2 regions of the Cupriavidus sp. FW305-46 genome follow, and region 1 is predicted to be linked to the other one. Evidence: riboswitches for the same ligand, from Rfam matches in the RefSeq annotation. Region 1 holds a riboswitch; the other holds the start of a gene.

What was found. Region 1 has a riboswitch for glycine ahead of AC3WON_RS13285 (D-amino acid dehydrogenase). Riboswitches for the same ligand answer to the same signal wherever they lie in the genome.
Region 2: another riboswitch for glycine. It lies ahead of gcvT (glycine cleavage system aminomethyltransferase GcvT); the one in region 1 lies ahead of AC3WON_RS13285 (D-amino acid dehydrogenase).

What each region holds. Positions count from the first base shown of each region.
Region 1 covers NZ_JBYSZI010000023.1:337-11,320, reverse strand. Annotated here, with positions in the region: gene AC3WON_RS13325 (GntR family transcriptional regulator) at 1-458, shown strand, start outside; gene AC3WON_RS13320 (tripartite tricarboxylate transporter substrate binding protein) at 485-1,465, shown strand; gene AC3WON_RS13315 (Bug family tripartite tricarboxylate transporter substrate binding protein) at 1,527-2,516, shown strand; gene AC3WON_RS13310 (MBL fold metallo-hydrolase) at 2,547-3,551, opposite strand; gene AC3WON_RS13305 (porin) at 3,591-4,682, opposite strand; gene AC3WON_RS13300 (TlpA family protein disulfide reductase) at 4,976-5,479, opposite strand; gene AC3WON_RS13295 (sialidase family protein) at 5,476-6,699, opposite strand; gene AC3WON_RS13290 (TonB-dependent receptor) at 6,725-9,052, opposite strand; glycine riboswitch at 9,209-9,307, shown strand; glycine riboswitch at 9,308-9,426, shown strand; gene AC3WON_RS13285 (D-amino acid dehydrogenase) at 9,438-10,751, shown strand.
Region 2 covers NZ_JBYSZI010000038.1:49,581-60,564, forward strand. Annotated here, with positions in the region: gene gcvP (aminomethyl-transferring glycine dehydrogenase) at 1-546, opposite strand, end outside; gene gcvH (glycine cleavage system protein GcvH) at 647-1,027, opposite strand; gene gcvT (glycine cleavage system aminomethyltransferase GcvT) at 1,117-2,244, opposite strand; glycine riboswitch at 2,343-2,468, opposite strand; glycine riboswitch at 2,490-2,577, opposite strand; gene AC3WON_RS19090 (YMGG-like glycine zipper-containing protein) at 2,655-2,882, opposite strand; gene AC3WON_RS19095 (UvrD-helicase domain-containing protein) at 3,165-5,261, shown strand; partial or broken gene AC3WON_RS19100 (ATP-binding protein) at 5,342-5,512, shown strand; gene AC3WON_RS19105 (ABC transporter substrate-binding protein) at 5,498-6,634, opposite strand; gene hemN (oxygen-independent coproporphyrinogen III oxidase) at 6,809-8,293, shown strand; gene AC3WON_RS19115 (c-type cytochrome) at 8,367-9,254, opposite strand; tRNA gene AC3WON_RS19120 (tRNA-Arg) at 9,716-9,791, shown strand; gene AC3WON_RS19125 (diguanylate cyclase) at 9,853-10,984, opposite strand, start outside.

The DNA of each region.
Region 1 (10,984 bases):
GCGCCGATGGCGCGCCGGCGGTGCCGCGCTCGGAAATCCTGTCGTGCCGCACCGTGCGCCTAGACAAGGCCATGGCAACCCGCTTCGGGCTGCCGACCGGTGCGCGCGGGCTGGCGATCTCGCGCCGCCGCTGGCTGGAGGACACGCCCCGGCTGCTGGAATCGATCTGGCTGCCGCTGCCGCGCTGCGAAGCCCTGCAGCAACTCCCTGCGGCGCAGTGGGGCGACCTGCTCTACCCGCTGCTGGGCAGCGCCTGCGGCATCACGGTCCATCGCGCCGTTGACGAAGTGACCTTCCGCACGCTGGCAGCAGACGAGGCAGCGTTGCTGGACTTGCCGGATGCGCATCCGTGCGCGGTCGTGACCCGGCATGCCTTCGACCTGGGCGGCAACTGCATCGAATACCGGCTGACGCGGGGCGACGCCTTTGCCTTTCGCTATACCGCGGACGTCCGCTGACGGACCGCACCCGAGGAGACAGACCCATGCACGCACGCCACGCGATCGCCGCCACGGTCGCTGCCCTGATCGCCACCACCACGCTGGCGCAGGCCGCCGACACCGCCGCGGCCTGGCCGGCACGGCCCATCACGATCGTGGTGACGTATCCGCCGGGCGGCGGCGCGGACCTGATGGCACGGCTGATCGCGCCGGGTCTCGGGCGCGAGCTGGGCCAGACCGTCGTCGTCGAGAACCGCCCGGGTGCCGGCGGGCAGATCGGTGCCGCCTATGTCGCCAAGGCGGCACCGGACGGCTACACCATGATGGTCGATGCCTCCTCTTATGCGGTGAATCCCAGCCTCTATCCGCGCCTGCCCTACGATCCGGACAAGGCCTTCCGGCCGGTCGGCGTGCTGGCGCGCTATCCCAACGTGCTGGTGGCCACGGCGGGCTTTCCCGCCAGCAAGGTCAGCGACGTCCTGGCCATGGCCAGGCAAAAGCCGGGCTCGGTCGCCTTTGCGTCCTCGGGCAATGGCTCGGCGCAGCATCTGGCCGGCGTGCTGTTCGAGCAGCGCGCGGGGGTCGACCTATTGCATGTGCCCTACAAGGGCGGCGGCCCCGCCATGACCGATGTCATCGCCGGCCAGGTGCCGCTGTTCTTTGCCAACGTCGCTTCGAGCCTGCAGCACATCAAGGCCGGCAAGCTGAAGCCGCTGGCGGTGACCAGCCATGCCCGCACCCAGGCATTGCCGTCCGTGCCCACCATGCAGGAAGCCGGCGTGGCGAGCTACGAGGTCTATGAATGGAACGCGGCCTTCCTGCCCGCCGCAACGCCGGACCCGATCGCAGCGAAGCTCGCTGACGCCCTGCAGAAAGTCATGACCAGCCCCGAGATCCGGCAACGCGTGGCCGAGCTGGGCGGCGAGATCGTCGCTGCGCCGCCAGCACAGGCACGGCAATTCATCGACGGGCAGGCCCGGCTGTGGGCCAAGGTCATCCGGGACGGCAACATCAAGCCCGAATAGCACCAACTGGCACCGACTCTGCCCCACCACGGCCCAGCTACAGAACTTTCAGGAGAAATGCATGACCCCGATAAATCCCCTTCGCCGCCATCTGCTCAAGACCACCGCCGCACTGGGCGCGTGCGCGCTGGCGCCAACGCTGGCGCGTGCCCAGGCCTGGCCGGCCAAGCCGATCCGGCTGGTGGTGCCGTTCGCGCCGGGCGGCAGCTCGGAGATCGTGGCCCGCTCCACCGCGGCGGAGCTGACCAAGCTGCTAGGCGTGTCAGTCTTCGTCGAGAACAAGCCCGGCGCGGCCGGCAATATCGCCATGGGCGAAGTCGCGCGCGCCGATGACAACCACACGCTGATCCTCGGCCATATCGGCACGCTGGCGGTCAATCCGTTTATCTTCCCGAAGCTGCCCTATGACCCCGTCAAGGACTTCCGCGCGATCTCGCTGCTGTCCAAGGTGCCGAGCCTGTACGTGGTCCACCCGGACGTCCCCGCGAAGAACCTGAAGGAGTTCGTGGCGTTGGCCAAGAGCAAGCCCGGCAAGCTGAACTACGGTTCGGCCGGCAACGGCAGCGCCGGCCATCTGGCCTTTGAATACCTGAAGGCCGCGACCGGCACCTTCATCACCCATGTGCCGTATCGCGGCAGCGGTCCGCAGATCACTGACCTGCTGTCGGGGCGGTTGGACGCAGCCGCGGTCGGCGCGCCGGCGATCATCCAGTTCATCAAGGCCGGCAAGGTGCGCTGCATCGCCACCGGCACGACCCAGCGCATTCCCCAGCTGCCCGACGTGCCAACGGTTGCCGAACAAGGCTATCCCGGCTTCGAAATGACGCAGTGGTATGGCCTGCTGGCACCGGCATCTCTGCCCCAGGCGGCCGCCGACAAGCTGGCGGACGCCACCGTGAAAGCAGTGAAGAGCAAGTCGTCGGTCGAGCGCCTGAGCGCGGATGCGGCGATTGTGGTGGGCGACACGCCGGCCGAGTTCTCGCGCTTTATCGCGCAGGAGCAGCAGCGCTGGAAGCCCATCATTGCGCGCGCGGGAATCAAGCCGGATTGAACGCAAGGGGATGGCGCGGCGCGCCGGGGCTCACGGTCGCTCCTGCCACACCGCGACGCCACCCGGCGTCCCGGCACGGCCATCCAGGCTGATCTCCACGCGCGTCAGGTCCTCGCCGATCAGTAGTTCACCGGCATACGTCTTGCGGACCCGCTCGGCAATCTGCCCGACCGTGGCATCGCCGTTCAGGCCGATGTGACTGAACACCGCCAGCCTCGGCCCCGCAGCCTGGAAGACCCGCGCGGCATCCTCCGGCGAGGACAGGTGATCGTAGATGGCACGGTACGCGGGGTTGGAAGCCAGCAGCGCATCGGGGATCAGCGTGACGCAATGCACCAGCACGTCGGCGTTCTTTGCCTGCGCGACCACGGCGGGACTGAACCGGGTATCGCCCGACAGCACCACCACCCGGCCCCGATAGTCAATCCGGTAGCCATACGACGGCCGGATGTTGTCGCCGTGGTCGTTCTCGAATGCCGTCACGCGGACCCCGTCTTTTTCATAGACGACCCCGGGCGCGACGTCGCGGGCATCGATGGTGATGCCCGCAAGCGCGCTGCCCTCATCCTTGTGCCGGATGGCGATGTCCGCGGCAAAGGCCTGGCGCAGCCCATCGGCAAGCGCGCGCGTGCCCGCCGGGCCGTACAGCGCCATGGGCTTGTCGCGGCGGCCGTAGGGCGGCCGCAGCCAGCCAGTCAGCCACAGGTCGGGCAGTCCCACCAGATGGTCCGAGTGGAAGTGCGTCAGGAAGTGCGCGTCGACGCTGCCCAGCGGAATCCGCAACTGCCACAGGCGCACGGCCACATTGCGGCCAAAATCAAAAACCAGCTTCTGGCCGCCGGCCTCGACCAGCGTGCTGTAGCCAGCGCGCGTTGCCGAAGGCACCGGGGTGCCCGTGCCCAGCAGCGTCACGCGGAAATGGTCAGTGCGTTCCGGGGCGGCCGCAGCCGGGGCGGGCGTGGCGGCGACCGACAAGGCCGTGGCACACATCAGGGCGATGCCGGTCAGCATCGCCAGCAAGCGGGATGATTTCATCGTTCTACCTATTGAAAAGGGTGACAGCGCTGCAGCGCCTCAGAAGATCTGCTTGACGCCGAGCATCACGCCGGCCTGGTTGCCGCCCGCGCTGGGATTGCCGCCGGGGCTGCCGCCGCTGACCGACAGCGCCGACTGGCCGCCGTTGTCGATATAGCCCGCCGTGGCATACACGGAGGTGCGTTTCGAGAACGCGTAGGTGCCCCGGATCGCGCCAAGCCAGGCCTTGTTCGCGCTGCGCCGGTACTTCACGTAGAAGACTTCGCCGGCAAGGTTGAACGCGGGCGTGATGTCGTAGGACGCCCCCGCGAACCAGAGGTCGCTGCGCGGGGTGCTGCTTGCTTCGTTGTTGCGAGACAGCAGTCCCAGGCCCAGCTTGGTCCGCGGCAGCAGCATGTAGCCGCCCAGCGAGAAGCGGTCGTCCTTCAGGCTGCTCCGGGTCAGGCCACCAAAGGCGCCGGGGCCGCCGCGCAGCGAATCGTAGGCGGCGCTCACGCCCCACCAGTCAGTCTCGTACATCAGCATGGCCGACCATTCGCGGCAGGCGCGCGAGTCCGCGGGGTTCTCGCCCGCACAGTTGGTGCCGGCCGGGCCCGGTCCCGCATTGACGGTATCGCGGCCCAGGCTGTACGTGGCGCCAACGGTGACGCCACCGAACTTGCCCTTGTACGAGACCGCGTTGTCGGCGCGCGTGTTGGGGATATAGCTGTCAATCGAGCCGACACCGTAGACGTTGGAGGTAAGGATGTCGGTATCCAGACGCGCCCAGAACAGCATGGTGTACTGGCGCCCAAACCCGATCTGTCCCCACGGGCCGCTCAGCCCGACGAAGGCCTGCCGGCCGAACAGTCGCGCGCCCTGATTCGAGACGCCTGAATCCGGCGCGAAGCCGGATTCCAGCACGAACACGCTCTTCAGCCCGTTGCCGAGGTCTTCCGAACCGCGCAAGCCCCAGCGCGATGGCACAGTCGCAGCCAGCGACGGCTGGCGCACCAGGTCATTTCCCGCCGCACCCACGTGGTTGAGGTATTCCACACCCGTATCGATCACCCCATAGAGCGTCACCGATTGCGCCGCCGCCACCAGCGGCATGGCGGCAGCCAGGCCGGCCGCGTATCTGTTGAATTTCATTCTGTCTCCCCTGCTTCCTGTGGCGGCAACCTGCCAGGCACCCTGGCAGCCCCCATATGTTCATATTTGAACATCTGTTTCTTTATTGAACCACCACGGGCGAATACTACCGCCCCGTTTTATGGAGGCCGAGTGGGGAAACTACCGATGTGTGGGGAGGGGTTATGGCACGCCGCTGCGCTGCGCGTCACGCAGGCGCAGCCGACAAGAAAGGCGGTGAACCGCGTTTGCCTGAGGCGCGCTCCAGCGTGGGCTGCGGGCCCGCGCTGGCCTCATGGAATTCCGGTGCGCGCTCAGCCGGCGATGCCAGCCCAGCGCAGGTGCTTGCCCCAGTCGGCGTCGCTGATCACGCCGGACACGCCGTGCCGCTGGCCATCGGCGCGATAGAAGTAGGTGCGCGGCATCTCGCCCATCCAGTCCGGATCGACCGCATAGCGCAGCCGCTCCTGCGGCTCGTGCCCGAACACCCACGCGTTGCGCGTGAGCCTGACGCGCTGGAGCAATTGCTGCACCTGTGGCAGCGCGTCGGGGTTGTCCGTCGCCAGCGTGACGACGCGCAGGTCCGGATGCCGCGCGCGCAGCTTGCCGATGGCGTCGAAGTTGCGCTTGCAATAGACGCAGTCGAGCGACCACACCACCAGTACAAAGGGCTTGCCCTTCTGGCTGGCTGCCAGCTGGGCGGCGCTGGCCGATGCGAACACGGCGACGCGGTCGGCCGGTTGACTACCGGCATTGGCGGCCGTCATCGCCAGGGTCAGGACGGCAGCGGCGAGCAGCTTGCGGCGGGATGGCATCATGCGCCCTCCTTGCCCAGCGGGAACACCTGGAAGCCCTCGGCCTCGGTACGCCACAGCACGTAGGCGCGGCCCGCATGCTGCAGCAGGTGCGGCTGGTCCGAGTCGCGCTCCGTGCCGGCCAGCTTGCGCGTCTGCCAGGTCTTGCCGCCATCGTGCGACAGCATCGCGGACAGCCGCGTCTGCTGGCCGTCGAACGATTTCCAGGCCACCGCGATCTCGTTGTCGTTCAGCGCGACGATGTCGGCATGCTGCGCGCGCGGGTCGTCCAGCGGGCGCTGTGCCTGCAGCTTGCCGTCCTTCCAGCGCCCCACCGAGACCGTGGGCTTGCCTTCGCGCACGTTGAACCAGACCATGTGCACCGTGCCATCGGGCGCCACCGAAGCGCCGGGGCCGTGGTGCGGGCAGGCGTCGATGCGCCAGTCGTCAAAGGTGGCGCGCTGCATCGGCGTGGCCTTGCCGTCGGTGCCCAGCAGCGCCAGCGCGTGGTCGCGCGCGTTGGGCGGGAATACATGGCGCCACAGCGCCAGCATCTTGCCGTCGGGCGTGGGCGACAGCGCGATGCGGCAGCATTCGCACGACTGGTCGGCAATCTTGTAGTCGCCCTGGAAGGTCTTGCCCTGGTCGGCCGAGACCGCGTAGTAGACCGCGGCGCCGGCGTACGGCCGCTTGCGCGCCTCGGCGGCAACCACGTCGCGCTTGTCGATCCAGCTGACGAAGACGCGCCCGGCGTTGTCCACCGCGATGGCGTCGAAGCGGTGGGCGATCTGGTCGCGGTTGGCATGCACCGTCAGCGGTTCGGCAAAGGACTTGCCGCCATCGGCGGAATGCGCAAAGCGGATAAAGCCGGTCCACGGCTTGGGCAGCGGCTGGGTCCAGGTGACGAAGATCTCGCCGTCGCGCCCCGCGGCGACCTTGGGCCGGCTTTCATGATCGGCGGCGACCTGCTCCGGCACGTTGTTGACATGCTGCGCCGGCCCGAAGCTGCGGCCGTAGTCGGTCGATGCACGTACCGCGACGTAAGGGCCGTCCTTGTAGGCGACCCACAGCTTGCCGTTTCGGTCGAACGCGGCGCCGGTGCCAAGCTCGCTCATCTTCGCGGCCTTGGCCTGCGCGCCGTGGCCGCTGTGATCGCCGTGCGTTTGCGCGGTCGCGGCCAGCGCGGCACCGGCCATCATCAGCCCGGCAACGATCAAGCGGAAACCGGGGCGAACGCCTTGCATGGATATGGTCAGCCTGTTCACGTGCTCAGAAGGAAAGTTTCGCCTCGGCGTAGAACGTCCGGCCCGGATACGGGTGGTAGACGTAGTAGCGCTGGTCGGTGAGGTTGTCGATGCCAAGCCCGAGGCGCACGTTCTTCGCAGGCCGGTACGTCAGCTTGACATCAAAGGTCAGGAAGCTGCTGGTGCCGCCGAAGGTGTCGGGATTGACGTCGGAATTGTCGAGCGTATTGTACTGCCGCCCCGAATAGGTCATGGCCAGCGTGCCGGCCCAGGCCGGCGTGATGCGATAGGTGCCCATCAGGTTGGCCCGCCACTTGGGAATGCGGTAGAAGTACTTGCCCACCGAGGCCGGGTTGTTGGCGTTCTCGAGCGTCTTCGAATGGTTGTAGGCCCCGCTGGCCGACAGGTCGAAGCCGCTGACGAACACATCGCGCGCGTCATAGGCCAGCTCGATGCCGCGGGTGCGCACGCGGTCGACGTTCTGGAAACTGGTGACGGTCGGGAATACCGTGGTATTGGTCTGGCTGACCAGGGCATCGCGGATATCGTCCTCATACACCGAGACCCGGAAGTACGACGAATCCAGCGTGCGCTCGAAGGTCAGGTCCTTCGAGAATGACCGCTCGGGCCGCAGGTTGGGATCGTTGTTGATCAGCGCGGTGCCGGTGATGCGGCCCTGGAACAGCTCGCTGACAGTCGGGTAGCGATAGGCCTGGCCCAGCGACAAGCGGCCCAGCCAGTCCTGCCCGAAGGCCTTCTCCAGCGCCAGCTTGGGCGACCAGTTGGATTCGCTGCGCACCGGGTAGCCGATGTCCACGCCGGGCTGGCTGCGGCTGCCGTCATAGGCGCGCCAGTGTTCGTAGCGCACGCCGGGGATCAGCTTCCAGTCCTCGGCAAAGTACCAGGCGTCCTGCGCATAGAGCGCCTGGGTCTCGGTCTTGCCGGCAAAGGCGTTGTTGAAGGCGGTGATGGTGACCGCCTGCCAGTCCGAGGTGTTGTAGGTGGTGTTGCTCAGCCGGTAATTGTCATAGTGGTAGCCGAACGTGACCCAGTGCCCGCCCTGCAGCAGCTGCGGGCGGTAGTCGGCCTTCAGGTCGAGCGTGCGCCAGCCGGTGCCGTCGCCATAGGTCACCGTGCCCGGCCCGCTGCCGGCGGTGTTGGCGCTGCGGCTGATGTCCTTGCTGACATCGAACAGCGACGCCACGCCCGAGAAATTCCAGCCGGTCTCATTGCGCGTGCGCAGCGACAGGCCATAGAGCCAGCGCGCGTCCTCGCCATTGCTGGGGGCAAAGGCGTTGGCGGGAATCACATAGCGATAGCCGCCGATATTCACGGGACCGCTCGACACAACATTGCCATCGGCATCGCGCAGGTAGCTGCCGGTGGCGCTGGATCGGTCCTGCTGCCAATAGGCCGCGGTGAACTGCGCCTGCAGGGTATTGGTGATGTCGTAGCCAAGCTTGAGCTTGAGCTGGTCCTGCACCGTGTGCGTGACGCCCTCGCTGTTCACGCCCATCACCACGCGGTCGCGGCCGGTCTGGTCCTGGTCGAAGTAGGCGCCGGTGACCGGCTTGTCGGCAGAAGTGGCACGGGCCGTGGAGCGTGCCGCGGTATAGAAGCTCAACGGCTGGCTCTTGCTGTCCTGCCGGTCCACGCTGACCAGCCACGAGAACGGGCCGACGCGGTCGCCCACATAGGCGTTGGCGTGGACCCCGTTGAAGTTGTCGTGCGTGCCGTACAGGCTGAAGCGCTGCGTGAACAGCTGCACGCTGGCATCGCCCTCGAGCTTCTCCGGCGTGCGCGTGGTGATCAGCACCGTCGCACCCAGCGAGTTGCCGGGATATAGCGCCGAATACGGGCCGTACAGCACATCCATGCGCTCGATCTCGGCGCTGTTGACCAGCGACCAGCGCGGCGGGAAGCTGAAGTCCGACCCCAGCAGGTTGGACAGCAGCAGGCCGTCCGCATACACCAGCCCGCGCGCCGACTGGCGCGAACTGGTGCTGCGCACCGAGATGATCGAGTTCATATCGCCGATGAAGCGCTTGCGTACGGCGAGGTTGGGCGCGTACTTGAGGGCGTCTTCCGTGTTCACCACATTGAAGTCGGCCATGCGGCGGCTGCTGATGCCGTAGGCCGGCGAGGGCGTGTTGGGCGGTATCGCCGGCGTCTCGGCGCGCTCCGACTTGGCCGAGACCACCACCTCCTGCAGCGGCTCGGGCGCGTCCACCACCTGGGCGGCGGCGACGGCGGGGCCCATCAGCACCGCCGAAACGGCCAGTGCAATGCGATTTTTCTTCACTGGAAAACCTTGTTGTCGTCTTTTTCGACTCACTCCACCTGAGCGCAGCATACGGCGCCTCTCCCCGAGAGCGAGCGCTGACATTTTATGGGGCACGGGGACGCAGGCCGATGCGACATAGCGACGCGGGCGGCAGGCCGCCTAAGCGTTAACCCGCATATCCAACGTCGAGCCTTGTCACTACATTGCCCCGATTGGCATCAAGCCAATGTGATGCAGGGAGAGACTGTCGCGGCGCCCGCCGCGGACAGCGCCGAAGGAGCAACCGCCCCGGAAACTCTCAGGCAAAAGGACCGGCATCACCAGTCAGTACACTCTGAAGAATGCCGGACGCTATCGTCCGCCGGCATACCGAAGGAGCAAGCGCGCCCCGCCCTCGCGGCCGGGTGTCGTGAATCTCTCAGGTCCAGAACAGAGGGGGCGTCCGCCACGCATATTGCGTCCGGGCTCCCACCATCGACGTTCCTGGAACCTGCAGATCATGAAATCAATCGCTGTCATCGGCGGTGGCATCACGGGTGTCACCACGGCCTACGCGCTGGCCCGGCGCGGATTCTCCGTCACACTGTTCGAACGCCACCGCTATGCCGCCATGGAGACCTCGTTCGCCAATGGCGGCCAGTTGTCGGCCTCCAACGCCGAGGTCTGGACCCACTGGTCGACCATCGTCAAGGGCATGAAATGGATGCTGCGCAACGACGCCCCGCTGCTGGTCAATCCCCGGCCCAACTGGCACAAGCTGTCCTGGTTCGCCGAGTTCATCGCCGCCATCCCCCACTACCGCCGCAACACCATCGAGACCGCGCGCCTGGCCATCGCCGCGCGTGAACACCTGTTCGCCTGGGCGGCGCAGGAAGGCATCGATTTCGACCTGAAGAAGGAAGGCATCCTCCATATCTACCGCGACAAGGCCGGCTTCGAGCATGCCGGCCGGGTCTCGGCGCTGCTGGCGCAGGGCGGGCTGGAGCGGCGCGCCGTGACGCCCGAGGAGATGCGCGCGATCGAGCCGACGCTGGCCGGCTCGTACTACGGCGGCTACTTCACCGAGAGCGATTCCACCGGCGACATCCACAAGTTCACCAGCGGCCTGGCCGCAGCCATCGATCGGCTGGGCGTGCGCTGCCTGTACGGCCAGGACGTGCAGGCGGTGAAGGCCGACGGCAGGCGCGCCACCGTGACCGTGCAGGACGGCGCCGACACGGCCACCTCCAGCTTCGATGGCGCCGTGATCTGCGCCGGCACCGCCAGCCGCGCGCTGGCCGCGGGGCTGGGCGACCGGGTCAACATCTATCCGGTCAAGGGCTATTCGATCACGGTCAACCTGACCGACGAGGCCAGCCGCGCCGCCGCACCGGTGGTCAGCCTGCTCGACGACGAAACCAAGCTGGTCACCAGCCGCTTGGGCGACGACCGCTTCCGTGTGGCCGGCACCGCCGAGTTCAACGGCTACAACCGCGATATCCGCGCCGACCGCATCCGCCCGCTGGTGGAATGGGTGCAGCAGTGCTTTCCCGGCGTCAGCACGCGCAGCGTGGTGCCTTGGGCCGGGCTGCGGCCGATGATGCCGGACATGCTGCCGCGCGTGGGGCGCGGGCGGGCGGCATGCATCTTCTACAACACCGGGCACGGGCACCTGGGGTGGACTTTGTCGGCGGTGACGGCTGATATGGTGGCGGGAGTTGTCGACCAGCATTTCGGCGCGAACGTGGCAGTCGCGCCGGGTGCGCCGCTGGCATTGGCCAAGGCCTGAGTTCGCGGGTGTTTTCTCCCACTCTCCCATTTGTGGGATAGGGGCCACTGTGCGCGAACAGCGCCGCGCCATGATGGAAGCATGGGGCGGCGCATGTATACGCTTGAAGAATAGTGGACGTGATGCCCTATCTTCGCCCGGATGAGTATCCAAGCCATCCACCAATTAATGAGGCTGCGACCATAGACACGAACCAGCCAACAAAGAACAGATTCGCTGCATGCTGCTTCGTG
Region 2 (10,984 bases), on a different contig from region 1:
GTGCTTGTTCACGCGCTGCAGCAGCGTCATGGCTTCGGCCGCGGCAGTGCCTTCATCCAGCATCGACGCATTGGCGATATCCAGCCCGGTCAGGTCGGTGACCATCTGCTGGAAGTTCAGCATCGCCTCCAGGCGGCCCTGCGAGATCTCCGGCTGGTAGGGCGTGTAGGCGGTGTACCAGGCCGGGTTCTCGAAGATATTGCGCAGGATGACGCCGGGCGTGACGGTGTTGTAGTAGCCCTGGCCGATAAAGCTCTTCAGCACCCTGTTCTTGCCAGCCAGCCCGCGCAGCCTTGACAGCGCGGCTTCCTCGCTCAGCGGCTCGGTGAACTCGCCCATCGGCATGCCGTCGCGGCGGCGGATGGCGGCGGGGATGACGGCGTCGATCAGCGCGGCGCGGCTGTCATAGCCCAGCACCTTCAGCATGTGTTGCTGTTCGGGGGTATCGGGGCCGATATGGCGGGCGGCGAAGGCGTCGCGCGCCTCCAGTTCGGCCAGCGTGGGCCGGTTCACTTGGGCGGCGTTCATGGGAAGCGGGGCGTTCATTGGCAAGAACCTCGTGAGGTGCGCGCCGGCCGGTGGTCAGCCGGGACGGCGCGCGTCAGTCTGCAGTGGCCGGTCCAACCATGGACCGGCGCGGCCGGCGTCAGGCGCCGACGCTGGCCTTGTAGGCGTCGGCCGACATCAGGCCGTTGACGTCGTCGCCGTTGGCCGGCTTGAGCTTGAACAGCCACGCGTCGAAGGCGTCGGCGTTGACGCTCTCCGGGGCAGCCGTGGCGGCCTCGTTGACGGCGATCACTTCGCCGGCCACGGGGGCGTAGATGTCGGAAGCGGCCTTTACCGATTCCACCACTGCCAGCGCATCGCCGGCACCGACCGACTTGCCCACTTCGGGCAGTTCCAGGAAGACGATGTCGCCCAGCGCGTCCTGCGCGTGGTCGGTGATGCCGATGGTGAGCGTGCCGTCGGCTTCGACGCGTACCCACTCATGCGACTCGGTGTACTTGAGGTCAGCGGGGAAATTCATGAAGGTTCTCCGGATACAGATTTGTTTCTTGTTGGGTGATGCCTGCCCGGCGAAGCTGCCGGCAGGCGAGGGCGACCGTTGGGTGAGCCTCAGCTCACGAGTGCCTTGCCATTACGCACAAACGGCAGTTTAACCACAGTCGCGTTGAGTTTGCGGTCGCGGATCTCCACCTGCACGGTATCGCCCACGGCGACATCCTTGGGCAGGCGGGCAAAGGCGATGGACTGGGACAGCGACGGGCTGAAGGTGCCGCTGGTGATTTCACCGTCACCGGCCGGCGTGATCACTTTCTGGTGGGCGCGCAGGACGCCGCCCTTGTCACGCAGGATCAGGCCGAGGAATTGCTGGCGCGAACCGGCCGCGGCCAGTGCCGCCTTGCCGGTGAAGTCACGCTCGCTCTGCAGGTCCACCGTCCAGGCCAAGCCCGCATCCAGCGGCGAGGTGTTGATATCCATATCCTGGCCGTACAGGTTCATGCCGGCTTCCAGGCGCAGCGTGTCGCGCGCGCCCAGGCCTGCGGGGCGCACGCCGGCGGCGTTCAGCTTTTCCCAGACGGCGGCGACGTTCTCGGCCGGCACCACCAGTTCGAAGCCGTCTTCGCCCGTGTAGCCGGTGCGCGCCACCATGATCTCGCCGATGGCCGGGTCCTGGACCACGGCGGCGTTGAAGGGCTTGAGCGTGTCCGAAGGCTGGGTCGAGGGGAAGGTGCTCCACACCCTGGCGCGGGCGTTGGGCCCCTGCACGGCGACGATGGCCAGAGGCTGCGCGCCTGCAGGCGCAACATCGTCGCGGCGCGGCGTGATGGTCACATCGCTGCCGGTGGCGGCATTGCGCGCGCGGATCCATTCGATGTCGCCCAGCGCGGTGCTGGCGTTGACGACCAGGCGGAAGCGGTCCTCGGCAAAGAAGTAGACGATCAGGTCGTCGATCACGCCGCCTTTCTCATCCAGCATGCAGGAGTAGAGCGCCTTGCCCGGGGTCTGCAGCTTGTCGACATTGTTGGCCAGCAGGCCGCGCAGGAAGCTGCGGGTATTGGCGCCGGCGAGGTCGACCACGCACATGTGCGACACGTCGAACATGCCGGCGTCGGTGCGCACGGCATTGTGTTCTTCGATCTGGGAGCCGTAGTTGACCGGCATGTCCCAGCCGCCGAAATCAACCATGCGGGCGCCGAGGGCGCGGTGGATGGCGTTGAGGGGCGTGGCCTGGAGCGTCATGGAATCCTCTGGGGCAGTCTCGGTTGGCGAAAACAAAAAAGGGCCATCCGCCGCAACGCTCGCCGCGCCTGAATGTGGCGTGGCAATCCGCTGCGGCGGATGACCCCTCTGTCCTCGATACCTGAGAGATTACAAGGCGGATCCTGCCGGACCCCTTCCTCGTGCGCCCCTTCGGTGGGCACGCTCGCCACGAATGGCGGGTGCCGCTCTCCAGAGTTCGGCATGCATTGTGTGCATATTGCATGCCGATCCGATCGGTCCGTGGTGCCTGAGAGTTTTCGGGTGATACCCCTTCGGCGGCGCAGGCGATGCGCGCTCTCCCGGTCGGATGCGCGCAATGTACGGGAGGCCCCGGCCTTTGTCAAACCGGCCAGGGGAGCCTGCCGTACCTGTCGCTGCGGTGGTCTGGCTTACTTCTTCTTGTCGTCGGTGACAACGTTACCGATCACGCCGCCCACGGCCGCGCCACCCAGCGTACCCAGCGCGCTACCGTCGGTGAGGATGGCGCCGCCCACGGCGCCCGCGCCCGCGCCAATGGCGGTATTACGCTGCTTCGGGGTCATATCCGCGCAACCGGCAAAGGCCGCGACGGTCACGCCGATCAGGGTCACCTTGGTCAAAGTCTGCAGGGTTTTCATTATTGGCTCCGATGTGATGATTCAAGCATGTCAACCCCGCCGCGCAGGCCAGGGGACATACTAGTTAGAGCGTTTGGTTGCGCGATTGGCTCCGGCCTTTACGAAGTGTTACGCCGGTGACACAACCGGCCGTGTCAACGCGGTTTGCGCTGACTGACCTGCCGCGGCCAGCGTGTTAACATCGGCAGCTTTGCTGCCATGCCCGTTTTTTGGGTGCTGGCGTGTCCCGCCTGGCCTGCCGCTGTTCCTGCCGATTTCCCTGCCTCCAACCGCATCCCACGCATGACCCATGGCCTGAACTCCGCCCAATCCGAAGCCGTCCGCTACCTGGACGGCCCTTGCCTGGTGCTGGCCGGGGCGGGCTCCGGCAAGACCCGGGTGATCACGCAGAAGATCGCGCATCTGATCGAGGACAAGGGCTTCGAGCCGCGCCATATCGCCGCCGTCACCTTTACCAACAAGGCCGCCAAGGAGATGCAGGAGCGCATCGGCAAGCTGATGGAGGGCAAGACCACACGCGAGGGCAAGCGCATTCCGCTCAAACAGCTGACGGTCTGTACCTTCCACTCGCTCGGGGTGCAGATCCTGCGCATGGAGGCCGAGCACGTGGGCCTGAAGCCGCAGTTTTCGATCATGGATTCGGACGACTGCTTCGGCCTGATCCAGGAGCAGCTGGGCACCACCGACAAGAAGCTGATCCGCGGCGTGCAGGGCACGATCTCGCTATGGAAGAACGGCATGGTCGATCCGGAGGCAGCGATCGCGCAGGCCGCCAATGCCGACGAGCACCAGGCCGCGCTGGTCTACCGCAACTACGTGGCCACGCTGCACGCCTACCAGGCGGTGGATTTCGACGACCTGATCCGCCTGCCCGCCGAGCTGTTCGCGCGCAATGAAACGGTGCAACTCAAGTGGCAGAACCGCCTGCGCTACTTCCTGGTCGACGAATACCAGGACACCAACGCCTGCCAGTACCAGTTGCTGAAGCTGCTGGCAGGCGGCTCGCACCTGCGCGCGCCGGCCTTCACCGCGGTCGGCGACGACGACCAGGCCATCTATGGCTGGCGCGGCGCCACGCTGGACAACCTGCGCGGGTTGCAGACCGACTTCCCGGACCTGAAGGTGATCAAGCTGGAGCAGAACTACCGCTCCACGGTGCGCATCCTGGAAGCCGCCAACGCGGTCATCGCCAACAACCCCAAGCTGTTCGACAAGAAGCTGTGGAGCGAGCACGGCATGGGCGACCCCATCGCCATCCACCCGATGAACGACGAGGAGCACGAGGCCGAGTCGGTGGTGTTCCGCCTGTCCGCGCACAAGTTCGAGCGCCGCGCGCAGTTCCGCGACTACGCCATTCTGTATCGCGGCAACCACCAGGCGCGGCTGTTTGAGCAGATCCTGCGGCGCGAACGGATTCCCTATGTGCTGTCGGGCGGCCAGAGCTTCTTCGACAAGGCCGAGATCAAGGACATCTGCGCCTATCTGCGCCTGATTGCCAACCCCGACGACGATCCCGCCTTTATCCGCGCCATCACCACGCCGCGCCGCGGCGTGGGCAACACCACGCTGGAAGCGCTGGGCACCTTTGCCGGACAGGCCAAGGTGTCGCTGTTCGAGGCCGCGATGATGGGCGGCATCGAAGGCAAGCTGCAGCCGCGCCAGCTGGAGCCGCTGCGCGTGTTCTGCGAATCGATGGTACGGCTGGCCGACCGCGCGGCCAAGGATCCCGCCACCGTGGTGCTGGACGACCTGATGGAAGGGATCCACTACGAGGCCTACCTGTACGACAGCTTCGACGAACGGCAGGCGCAGTCGCGCTGGACCAATACGCTGGAATTCCTCGACTGGCTCAAGCGCAAGGGCACCAAGCCCGAAGGCGCCGAGGGCGAGGAAGCCACCGGCTTCGACAATGCCGACGGCCTCGGCAGCGAAGGCAAGAACCTGCTGGAGCTGACCCAGACCGTGGCGCTGATGAGCATGCTGGAAGGCCGCGAGGAAGATCCCGACGCGGTGCGGCTGTCCACGCTGCATGCGTCCAAGGGGCTGGAGTATCCGCACGTGTTCCTGGTCGGCGTGGAGGAGGGCATCCTGCCGCACTGCCGCGAAGACGAGGACATGAGCGACGAGAAGATCGAGGAAGAGCGGCGATTGATGTATGTCGGCATCACCCGCGCCCAGCGCAGCCTGCATGTCAGCTGGTGCAAGAAGCGCAAGCGCGCGCGAGAGACCTACTCGTGCCAGCCTTCGCGCTTTATCGGCGAGATGAAGCTGGAGGAGGCGCCTGCGCCGGTGGATGAAACCCCGGCGATGAGCCCCAAGGACCGGCTCGGCGCGCTCAAGGCACTGCTGGGAAACGGCGGCAAGACAGCCCCGGGCTGAACGGGCGCTACAGTCCCGATACAAAGGCCTACCAGGCTGACAAGACGCGGGGTGCAGGCATGCCTAGTATGGCGGCTGTGCTGCTCGCGCCGTTCGACCGCGTCGAATCCTCGCGCAGCCGCGCCACCGGCGGGGTCGGCATGGGGTTGTCGATCGCGGTCGACATTGCCGCGCGCTATGGCGGCGAGCTGACCCTGAGCAACCGCCCCGAAGGCGGCCTGCGCGCGCGCCTGTCCCTACCGCGCGGCTGACGCCGCCAGCGTGACGTACTGCGAGCCGCGCTGCCCGTGCGTGAAGTCGAGCGGGAAATCGCCCACGTCCACGCGCCCCTGCAGTGCCCGCCGCATCTCGGCCGCGCCGCTGCCGCGCAGGCCGGCCAGCGCGCGCGCCAGCCATGCCGCGCCGATATAGCCAGCCAGCGTGGCCGGCGACGGCGGCTCATCCAGGTATTGCTTCATGCGCGCCACGTGTTCCTTCACCACCCGCAGCGTTGCCTGTTGCGGCCCGGGCGCGACCTGGGTCAGCACCATGCCGCCGTTGTAGCCAGCGCCCAGGATCTCGCGCGCGGCGGTGGCGCTGACCGACGACAGCCCGACCAGGAAACCGTACCAGCCCTGCACCGCCAGCGCGCGGCCCAGCCCGGCGTAGGCAAGGGTATCGCCCGCCACGATCACCGCGCCCGGGCGGGTGGCGGCGATGCGCCGGGCGGCGGCCTCGGGATTGGCGTCGAGCGGCACCGCGCGCGTCCCGGTCTGCGCCTCCAGCCGGGCCAGCGACGGGGCGGCGAAGTCCGGCGCCAGGGCCAGCGCGATGCTGGTCAGGCCGTAGCTGCGCAGCTGGCGTACCGCCGCGTCCAGTTCGGCCTGGTAGTCGGCACGGGTGAACCAGACGTTGTCGGCCGCCAGCGCAAGCCCCGACAGCGGCGCCACGATCTGCACGCCGCGCCGGCCCAGCTCGGCCGATGCCGCCAGCGCCGGCAACAGCCGGTCGCCCGGGCCGAACAGCAGCTCGGCGCGTTCGGTATCGGCCAGCGACACCGCCTGCGCCAGCGCGCGGCGCGGGTCGGGATCGGCGTCACGGACCACGTGCGCGATGCGCACCGGGCCGTTGCCGGCGTTGACAGCATCGAACATGACCTTGGCCCCGGCCAGGTAGTCGCGCGCAAGGTCGGCTTGCGCGCCGCCGCGGTCGAGCAGGTGGCCGACCACGACCGTGCGGCGCGCCTGCGCCTGCGACAGCGCTGGCCAGGCGGGCAGGGCCAGGGCCGCGCCGGCGGCGGCAAGCAGGCGGCGCCGGTGCCGGGCCGGTGCTGCTAGGTGGCTGCGCAGCGGTGGGTACGGCGGATGCGTTGATGTCTGGTCGGGAGTTGGCATTGCAGGGGCAGGTGACGCGCGGGCCGGCGGTGGCGCGCAGCGTATCCGCCACACATGACACCAATGTGACGCCCGCCGCCCGCAGGTCCAATGCCCGCGCTTGACGGCGGTCAACGCGCCAGCGGCGGTGCGGCCCTACGATGGGCCGTCATACACCCATACCCCCGCGCCCCCATGATCCCGTCTGCCATGACTTCCCCTGCGCCCGACCGCCGCGCACTGTCCGACTTCCGCGCGCTGGCCGGCCGCATCGACGGCAACGGCCCGCGCTATACCTCGTACCCGACGGCCGACCGCTTCCGCAACGGGCCCGACCTGTCGCTGTACCACGACGCACTCGCCGCCTGCCGCGCCGACGCGCCGGCGCCGCTGTCGCTGTACCTGCATATCCCGTTCTGCGAGAACATCTGCTACTACTGCGGCTGCAACAAGATCATCACGCGCGACCATGGCCGCAGCGCCCGCTACGTCAACTACCTGGGCCGCGAGATGGCGCTGGTGGCAGACCGGCTCGGGCCGCGCCGCCAGGTGCTGCAGTCGCACTGGGGCGGGGGCACGCCGACCTTCCTCGACCCCGGCGAGATGCGCCGCGTGATGGCGCTGCTGCATGAGCATTTCGAGCTGGCGGCCGAGGGCGAGCATTCGATCGAGATCGATCCGCGCCGCGTCGACCACGCCCGCATTGCGCTGCTGGCCGAGCTGGGCTTCAACCGCGTCAGCCTGGGCGTGCAGGATTTCGATCCCGAGGTCCAGCAGGCCATCCATCGCATCCAGCCGTTCGAAGAGACCCGCGCCGTGGTGGATGCCGCACGCACGCTGGGTTTCCGCTCGGTCAGCCTGGACCTGATCTACGGCCTGCCGCACCAGACCGCGGCGCGCTTTGGCCGCACCATCGAGCAGGTGCTGGCGCTGCGTCCCGACCGGCTCTCGGTCTATAGCTACGCGCACCTGCCGCATGTGTTCAAGCCGCAACGCCGCATCGACGAAAACGCCTTGCCGCCCGCCGGCGAGAAGCTCGACATCCTGGTCTCCACCATCGAGCGGCTGACCGCCGAGGGCTACGTTTATATCGGCATGGACCATTTCGCGCTGCCCGACGACGACCTCGCCGTGGCCCAGCGCGAAGGGCGGCTGCAGCGCAACTTCCAGGGTTACTCAACGCACGCCGGCTACGACCAGGTCGGGCTCGGCATTTCCGCGATCGGCGCGATCGCGGGGCGCTACGTGCAAAATGCGCGCACGCTGGACGAGTACTACGGCGCGCTCGACCACGGCCGCCTGCCGCTGGCGCGCGGCGTGGCGATGAGCGTCGACGACCACCTGCGGCGCGAGATCATCGGCGACCTGATGTGCAATGGGGTGCTCGATATCCCGGCGCTGGAAGCGCGCCACGGCATCCGCTTCGGCACGGCCTTTGCGCCGGAACTGGCCGACCTTGCTGCACTGGGCGCTGACGGGCTGGTGCAATGCGCGCCGGAACGCATCACCGTGACGCCGCTGGGCCGGTTGCTGGTGCGGCGCGTGGCGATGGTGTTCGACCACTACCTGCGCGAGGACGCCGCGCGGCCCGCGGACACCGGTGCCCAGGCCGTTGCCGCCAACGATGGCGCGCAGCCGGTGCGCTTCGTGCCGCGGGCGCGGTACTCGCGCGTGGTGTAGCGGCCGCGCAGGCGGTACGGACGAAAAAAAGCCCGCGCAATATGCGCGGGCTTTTCGTTTGCAGCAGGCGGACTTACTTGGCGGCGTTGGCCATGTAGTCCGAAGCGGCGATCACGTCCGCGTCCGGGCCGGCGTAGCCACCCTTGGGCGGCATCACGCCCTTGCCCTTGAGCGCAAAGTTGTGGACCGCGTCCATGCCTTCCTTCAGGCGCGGCGCCCAGGCGGCCTTGTCGCCGAACTTGGGCGCACCTGCCACGCCGGCGGCGTGGCAGGCGGCGCAGACCTGCTCGTAGACCTTCTTGCCCACGTCGGCCGAGGCGGCCGGCGCAGCAGCAGGTGCGGCGGCAGCGGCTGCCGGGGCCGCTGCAGCGGCCGGTGCAGGCGCGGCAGCGGCGGCCGGACCGGCGGCGGCATCAGGGGCTGCGGCGGTCGCCGGCGCGGCGGCAGCCGGGGCAGCCGGTTCCGGGAACTTGGCGCCGCCGGCGTCGGCCATGTAGACCACGGCACGGGCCAGTTCGTAGTCGGCGTAGTCGTCCGGCGTGGTGCCGGCGCGCGCGGCCATCGCGCCCTTGCCGTTTATCACCGACTTCATCAGGCCGTCAAAGCCCTGGCCGATGCGCGCGGTCCAGTCGCCAGCGTTGGCGTACTTGGGTGCACCCGCTGCGCCGGTGGCGTGGCACGCGGCGCAGATTTCCTTGTAGACCTGCTCGCCCGTCTTGAAGACGCGCGGCGCATTGGGATCCTTGATTTCGAGCGAGGCGACCGGCTTGATGCGGTCGTTGACGGCTTCCGCCGTGGTGGCGGCGCCGGCGCTTTCAGTCGAGCCGTGTCCGACAAAGTTGACCAGCAGAATGATCACGATGATCGGCACCAGGAAAGCCGCGATCACAACTGCGATCAGCTGCTTCGGGGTTTTGATGGGAGACTCGTGTTCGTCGTGTTCGTTGTGGACGTCGCTCATACAGAACTCTCAGTTTTGCAGGAAACCTTCTGGCCGCTTACGCTCGGCTTGCTTATTCTGGCCCGGTCTTGGTCACTCGCTGACCGCTGTCCGGCCCCATCCGGGCCGCCCGTGCTGGCTGCGGCCCTTGCCTGACTTGGGTCTGTTGCTATTTGCGCGCTGCGGACTGTCTCCCGGATCGGGCCTGATTGTCGCCGACAACAAGCCGCGCGGCCTTGACCCCGGTCGACTCATTGCATCGGCGGTGTGGCGGGCACGATTTGACGCAAATAGCTGGCGATTATAGCGCCAAAGGCCCCCCGCCAGTGCCAAAAAGCGGCGGTTGCGAGACGTTCCCTGAAGCCCCTGGCGGGCCCGCATGGACGGCACGGGGCAAACGCGGTATCCTATGCGACTTTCCTGCGGCGGCACTCGCCCGCCGCAACCGCTGTACCCACAAACCGGTTGCAAAACCGTCCTGTGCGCCCGTAGCTCAATGGATAGAGTACTGCCCTCCGAAGGCAGGGGTTGCTGGTTCGATCCCAGCCGGGCGCGCCAAATTTCCTCCCGATATGTCGTGCCATGATGCTGGCCCTGAAGCAAGCGCATGCGCCGGCCGTCAGTTCGTGCCGGCGGGAGCCGGGACGATTCCCGGCGCAGGCTCCGGCACGCGATCGTCGCTGACCACCCGGTTGCGGCCGGCCGCCTTGGCCGCGTACAGCCGGCGGTCCGCCACCTGCAGCATGGTGTCGAGGTTGTCGGTGCCGTCCACTCCCATGTCGGACACGCCGATCGATACCGTGAACTGGATATTGCCCTTGGCAGTGGCATCGGCGGCCGGCTCGCACACGGTCTGGCCCAGGATCTTGCGCAGGCGCTCGGCGGTTTGCGTGGCTTCGTCCAGCGATGTGCGCGGCAGCAGCAGCGCGAATTCCTCGCCGCCGACGCGTGCCGGCACGTCGATGGCGCGCACGGTCGCGCGCACCACGTCGGCCAGCTTCCGCAGCACGCGGTCGCCGCTGGCGTGGCCCCAGTTGTCGTTGATGCGCTTGAAGCGGTCGATATCGATCATCAGCATCGACATCGGCGTCTTGTCGCGCAGGCAGTGCTCGTACTCGATGCCGAAGCGCGCCTCGAACTCGCGGCGGTTGGTCAGGCCGGTCAGCGCGTCGGTCTCGGCCAGCTCGCGCAGCGCCTCGCCGCGCGCCTGGTAGTGCGAGAACAGCTTGCCGATGCCCTGCAAGGTGACCCACATCAGCAACGCCAGCGCCAGCGCGCTGGCGGCCAGCACGGCGCTCAGGTGCGACGCCGTGCGCAGCAGCAGGTCGGTGGCCGAGAAGTAGTCGACCAGCGCCAGGGTGCTGCTGCCGATGCGCTGGAACATGATGCGGCTGCCGTCGGCGGCGCGCAGCGTGCCCGAACCGCGCCGGAACATTTCCCGCGCCGTGGCTTCGTGCCAGGAGGCAGGCAGGATGGCGGACAGCTTCTCGCCGCGCCTGACGTCGCGGGTGCTGGCACCGACCAGGTTGCCGTCGATATCGACCAGAAAGCGCTGTACTCCTTCGGGTGTGGTCCGGGTCAGGTACGCGTCCATGCTGTGCTGTGAGATCTCGGTGATGGCCACACCACGGAACTGGTGGTCCAGGTAGACCGGCACGCTCAGCGACAGGTACATATCGTCGCTGCCGTCGGCCACGGGGCCGAAGTTCCAGCGCATGCCCTGGTCGGGATTGGCCTCGGGCAGGTGCTCG